2 regions of the Mannheimia granulomatis genome follow, and region 2 is predicted to be linked to the other one. Evidence: riboswitches for the same ligand, from Rfam matches in the RefSeq annotation. Region 2 holds a riboswitch; the other holds the start of a gene.
What was found. A riboswitch is a leader RNA that binds a small molecule or an ion and turns the genes downstream of it on or off. The one in region 2 is predicted to bind lysine.
Positions count from the first base shown of each region.

Region 1: another riboswitch for lysine. It lies ahead of lysC (lysine-sensitive aspartokinase 3); the one in region 2 lies ahead of A4G16_RS03865 (Na+/H+ antiporter NhaC family protein).

Region 1 covers NZ_CP015030.1:993,846-997,272, forward strand. The annotation lists gene ppx (exopolyphosphatase) at 1-406, opposite strand, end outside; gene A4G16_RS04815 (DUF496 family protein) at 614-943, shown strand; lysine riboswitch at 1,114-1,297, shown strand; gene lysC (lysine-sensitive aspartokinase 3) at 1,395-2,747, shown strand; gene mukB (chromosome partition protein MukB) at 2,832-3,427, opposite strand, start outside.
Region 2 covers NZ_CP015030.1:774,178-777,604, forward strand. The annotation lists gene purU (formyltetrahydrofolate deformylase) at 1-411, opposite strand, end outside; gene A4G16_RS03860 (H-NS family nucleoid-associated regulatory protein) at 486-896, opposite strand; lysine riboswitch at 1,053-1,222, shown strand; gene A4G16_RS03865 (Na+/H+ antiporter NhaC family protein) at 1,340-2,881, shown strand; gene A4G16_RS03870 (SDR family oxidoreductase) at 3,119-3,427, shown strand, end outside.

The DNA of each region.
Region 1 (3,427 bases), 220 kb from region 2:
GGCCTTTTTCCGGCTGGGTATGGCTCACACCTGAATAAATTAACCTTGCTTCTTCTTGACCTGAAATAATCGAAATAGAATAGGGAAAAACCTCTTTTGCCTGATCTAAAAAGTCTTGCTTATTGATTGCTCGACGTAACGTATAGGTGCCTACAACTTTAACATTTTCCTCAGAAAAGCCTTGTAGGCGTTTGGCAAATAAAGCTAAACAGGCCACACCCCGCTCAATCGCTTCTTGGCTTAGCACTAAATTCTCATCCAGCCCGTCAGCCAAACGAACACGGCGTTTAATACGTGAAAGGACTTGAATAGAGCCATTCACAATACGGGCAACAATCATATGAAAGCTATTCGACCCTAAATCAATCGCAGCAAATTCACGAGGAGCAATATTTTGAGATGACATATATAAAATCCTGTACTAACCATAATAGTCAAAGATATTACCATTTTTAAAGCAGCTATATCACTAGTCATACTATAAAAATTTGACTTTATTTAGACATAATAGTCTTAAATCATAAAATTTAGCAAAATTTTTTGACGAATTGTTGGAAAAAGACTAGGATTCACTTACTAAAATCTAAATTAAACCTAACTAAGAGGAAGTTCTATGTCTGAAGTAAATAAATCATTCCAAGATATGCTTGATTATGTGCATCTTTATCGCCTAAAAAATAAATTACACCGTGAAACAGCGGATAACGATCGCAAAATTCGTGATAACCAAAAACGCGTATTACTACTTGATAATCTCACACAATATATTACAGATGAAATGTCTATTAATGATGTACGTGCAATTATTTCGAATATGCGTGATGATTATGAAAACCGTGTTGATGATTACATGATTCGCAATGCAGAACTTTCGAAACAGCGTCGCGAAATCCGCCAAAAAATGGCATCGCATAAACAATCACCTACCAATAAAAAATCATAAATATACAAGCGGTTAATTTCCTGCAAAATTTTGCAAAAATTAACCGCTTACTTTTTTAGTTTAAGTATTTAATTTTTCATTCAAAAAACCAAATATTCATTGACAAAATCCTAATAAAAAGGTATTTCTATACAAGTTTTTCAAGCATTGAAAAATAGTAATGGGCTTACCATTGCGGGAGAGGTGCAACACTCAGGCAACTTAATTTGAGGCAACTAGGGCCGTTTGAAAATTATGTGATGGGAGTGATTGCCGAGGTGTGAATTCACTAGACTGGAATTAACATCGGCTGAGCAGGTTGAATCCTATCAGCTGTCATTTAATATTTGATATTAAATGGAGTGCTCTGATTAATAGGTTCTCAAATCAAACCGTATAATCTACTCAAATTTCCTTTCCGAATATCCCCTAATACAACATTTATCTATTTTGTTTTAAGGAAATTTTTATTATGTCTAATCTTTCTGTGGCTAAATTTGGTGGTACTAGCGTTGCAAATTTTGATGCAATGACTTCATCGGCAAATATTGTGATTGCAGATAACAACACCCGCGTTGTTGTACTTTCTGCCTCTGCCGGGGTAACAAATTATTTAGTTGAACTTGCAAACGGTTGTGAAAAAGCACATCGCGATGAAGTCATTGCAGCAGTTCGTCAAATTCAATACAACATCATCGAAAAATTACAATCTCAAGATGCTGTTCGCGCTGAAATTGATGAATTATTGGAGCATATTGAAGCATTAGCCGAATCAGCAAGCCTCGCAACCTCTGCAGCGTTAAGCGATGAATTAATTAGCCACGGGGAAATGATGTCCACTAAGATTTTCACGCAATTATTAATTGAACGTGGACACCCTGCCGTATGGGTAGATGTACGTGATGTTGTCGCAACAAACAGCCATTACGGAAAAGCCGCACCTAATGACGAAAAAACCCAACAACAATCTGATAATGTAATTAAGCCACTTATTCAATCAGGTAAAATCGTGATTACCCAAGGCTTTATCGGTCGTGATGATGAAGGTAAAACGACTACTCTTGGCCGCGGTGGTTCTGACTACTCTGCTGCATTGCTGGCTGAAGTGTTAGGAGCTAATGATGTATTAATTTGGACTGATGTTCCGGGTATTTACACTACAGATCCTCGTGTTGTACCAAATGCACAACGTATTGATACTATGGCATTTAATGAGGCTGCTGAAATGGCAACTTTTGGGGCAAAAGTATTACATCCGGCGACCTTATTACCGGCAGTTCGCAGTAATATCCCGGTTTATGTAGGTTCAAGTAAAGCGCCTGAACAAGGAGGAACTTGGGTGACACGTGATCCTCAGCCTCGTCCGACTTTCCGTGCAATTGCGTTACGTCGTAACCAGATTTTATTAACGCTCTCAAGCCTTTCCATGCTACATGCTCAAGGCTTCTTAGCCAATGTGTTTGCAATTTTAGCAAAACATAAAATTTCAGTAGATGTGATTACTACTTCAGAGGTAAGTGTTGCATTAACATTAGATAAAACAGGGTCTGCTTCATCAGGTGCAGATATGCTCTCTCCTGAGTTATTAGATGAGTTAAACAATTGTTGCAATGTTCAAGTAGAAACCGACCTTGCATTAGTAGCCATTATTGGTAATAACTTACATACACAATCCGGGGTTGCAAAACGTTTATTCCAAACAATTGAAAACCATAATATTCGTTTAATTAGCTATGGTGCAAGCTCGAATAACGTTTGTACTTTAGTGAAAAACGAAGAAGCAGATGAAGTAGTTCGCTCACTTCATAAAGCTTTATTTGAGTAATTAATACTTAATTACCCGCTCTTACAAAAACGGTCAAGTTTATTCAACTTGACCGTTTTTATTATCTTACAGAATAAATAGATACTACTTCTGCCCAAACCCTTTCAACCCAACCACATGCACATACTCTTGGTTATTGGTAATTTTACGCACCAATTTATAAGTTGTACCACGCTCCGGGCTGATATTTTCAGGAGCGGCAATTAATAACTGCATGTCCAAACGCTCACATAATTCAAATAGCGTATTAATTGACGTTGCATCTAAACGAGCAGCTTCATCTAAGAAGAGTAAGCGTGCCGGAAGAATATCTTTAGCACGCATACGACGAGCTTCCTCTTCCCAACTTTGAACCACCATCAAGAGAATTGACATACCCGTACCAATTGCTTCACCGGTTGATAATGCGCTACTTTCTGCCCGCATCCAACCATCTGCACCACGGAAGGTTTCCACTTCTAAATCTAAATAGTTACGATAATCTAACAGTTCTTCACCAATGGTTTGAGGTGTACGCTGCCCCATTTCAATATGAGGATTCACACGTTTATACAACATTGCTAACGCTTCCGAGAAGCTTAGTTTTTGGCTGTCAAATAGATCCTTATGTTCTTCACGATTATTGGATAATGCATTGAGTAAAATCGCATGAGTATCGCGAATATTCACCACTAAACGCA
Region 2 (3,427 bases):
GCTTACTAAGTGGAATGGTACGTCAAAACGCTCAACTAATCCTCTTAATGTATCATGGTTACCGATAACGGCTGCAATTTCTACATCTAAACCACCGTAATAGTTTTTCATTAATAAATCACCTAAGCAGTGGGCTTCTTTAGTGACTAAAATAACAATTCTTTTTCTCTGTTTCGGTAATAATTTATAGATAGAACCTTCAGGCAGTGTAAAGGCTAGATCGGCTAATAAAGTTTTATCATTAAAAATCCCTTCCAATTCAGTACGCATAAAAAAACGTTTGGTTTCGTTGTCGACAAATTCAGAGTTTTTAATAATGTTTAATTGGTGTTTGTAACAAATATTAGTAATTTTTGCGACCAGTCCTGTATCATCAGGGCATTCAGTTAATAAGATTTTGTGTTCGATCATTTATCATTCCTATTATAAAATAGGAGAACTCTGTTCGAGTTCTCCTTTATTAAAATAAAGCCGGAATTAAGCAATTAAATTGCAAAATCCTCTAATTTTTTACCTTTATCTAAAGCTTGTTGAAGAGCTTTTGGTGTTCTACCTTGACCTGTCCATGTTTTTTCATTGCCATTTTCATCAGTGAATTTATATTTTGCAGGACGAGGCGTAACTGCTTTGCGAACTTTACGGTTTTTAATTACTTTATCAGCTAATAATGCAGCCAATTCATCAATAGAAAGCCCATCTTGTTTCAACATTTCTTTGTATTTATTTAAACTTTCTAGTTGTTTGGCTTTTTCTAATTCTTCAAGTTTAATTTCTTCTTCTTTTTCTGTAATAATAACGTTAAGTTTTTCTGAAATAGATTTTAATTGCTCAAGATCTAACTCTTTCGCTAATGTACGTAAGCTGCGAATATTTAAAAGGTTTTTTAACGCTGACATTTTTATTCTCCTAAATTAATTCAATAATGTCCTAACAATGATTTGATCATCTTGTTGGGTTATTTATCATATCTTAAAAGATATTTTAGGTAAATAAATATAAATAAAAATAGATACTTTATATCTGAGGCTATTCATGCTATCTTTAGCCGTCCTACAAATTGTAGAGGTGCAAATTTAATAAGTATTTTTTCTGAGTGGAAAACGATGAAGAGAAAGGAAAGGTGAATTTGCCGAAATCAGTTAAGCGTCATCTTATCTGGTTGGGGTCGTTGTCGAAAGAAACGACACTGTCGTAGTAAATGCTACGGAGTGCTACTGTTAGGGTGGGTTTCAATTTTATATATTTACCTTCCTTCATATATTTATTTGTAATAAATATTCCCAGTAGATCTCTTGTTTGGCTATTATTCTTATTTTATACAAGTCATTTTAGAGGTTTTATGAATCTAGTTGATTACTCCACATCACTTTGGTCTGTGTTACCGGCGTTGATTGCATTGATTTTGGCAATTGTTACCCGCAAAGTGATTATTTCTTTAAGTATCGGGATTATTTTTGGTGCCTTTATGCTCACTAACAGTAGTTTTCTTGATGCTTTAACTTATATTAAAAACAGCGTGGTATCTTTGGTTTATAAAGGTCCGGAAGAGGGTTTAAATTCAAATAACGTAAATATCATTTTATTTTTAGTATTATTAGGTATTTTAACCTCGTTATTAAGCATTTCAGGTAGTAACCAAGCATTCGCAAATTGGGCTCAGAAAAGAATTAAAAGTAAACGTGGCGCTAAATTAGTTGCAGCAGGTTTAGTCTTTTTTACCTTTATTGATGATTATTTCCACAGTCTTGCAGTGGGCGCGATTGCTCGTCCTGTAACAGATAAATTCCGTGTTTCACGTGCAAAATTGGCTTATATTCTGGACTCAACTGCTGCACCAATGTGTGTGTTGATGCCGATTTCAAGCTGGGGAGCTTACATTATTACCTTAGTTGCCGGTTTATTGGCAACACATTCAATTACAGGCTACTCGCCATTGGGAGCCTTTATGACAATGAGTGCAATGAATTTCTATGCAATTTTTGCAATGATTATGGTCTTTATTGTCGCTTACTTCTCATTTGATATTGGCTCTATGGCACGTTTCGAACGTCAAGCGGAAAAATTAGCCGAAGTTGAGGAAGAGCATATTGAAGTTAAAGGTCGTATGCGTAATTTAGTATTTCCAATTTTAGCTTTAATTTTAGTAACGGTTGCAATGATGATTAAAACCGGTGCTGATGCATTAGCTGAAGCGGATACGCCATTCTCGATTTTAGGTGCTTTTGAAAATACTACCGTGGGGATTTCTTTGGTCGCAGGTGGTCTAGCTGGCTTAATTGTGGCGACTATTTGTATCATTGCAAGCGGTAATATTTCGTTTAAAAATTACATCCGATCTTATGGTTTAGGGGTGAAAATGATGTCCGGTGCAATTACTATTTTATTCTTTGCATGGACAATCAATGGTGTGGTGAGTGATATGCAAACCGGTAAATATTTATCAGGTTTAGTAGGAGAGCATATTGCAGCAGGTTTTTTACCAGCAATTTTATTCGCATTAGCAGCGGGAATGGCATTTTCAACGGGAACAAGTTGGGGAACCTTCGGGATTATGTTACCCATTGGTGCCGCTATGGCAGTACACTCTGACCCTGCACTAATCATTCCATGCTTATCTGCAGTAATGGCAGGAGCAGTATGCGGTGACCATTGCTCGCCTATTTCAGACACTACGATTTTATCGTCTACAGGCGCACAATGTAATCACATGGACCACGTAGTTTCTCAATTACCTTATGCACTTTTAGTTGCAGCAGCATCTATTGTGGGCTATTTAGTTGTGGGCTTTACTCACTCTGCATTATTAGGTTTTCTAGCAACTGCTGTGGTAATGGCACTACTTATTTGGGTGTTTAGAGCAAAAAATGCAGAAAATAAGTAGTTAATTTTTAAAAATGTGAAGAGTATCACAGTATTAAATAAATTTATTAGTTAGAATATAACACAAGATATGGATATCTGATGTTGTGTTATATAATCTTAAAATAAGATCCTCCTATGTATTAGCGTACCTTTTGGTACGCTTTTTTCTTTTTACGCTAATAGTCATATTTTTTTCTTGCATAAACTGAACTTTTGTACTACTTTAATAGTACATTTATATTTTGAGGGTAAAAAAATGAAAGTAGCGTTAGTGACAGGAGCAACAGCCGGTTTTGGTTTGGCTATTTGTAAATTACTGATTGAATCCGGTTATAAAGTAATTGGTACGGGCAGACGTAAAGCTCGATTAGAGGAATTGCATTTGCAATTTGGTGATAATTTTTTACCGCTTGCATTTGATATTCAAAATCCTGATGAAGCAGAGCAAGCTTTGAATAGTCGCCCTCAAGATTGGCAACAGATTGACTTATTAGTAAATAATGCAGGTCTGGCTTTAGGTTTAGAACCAGCTCATAAAGTGAATTTAGAAGATTGGTATCAAATG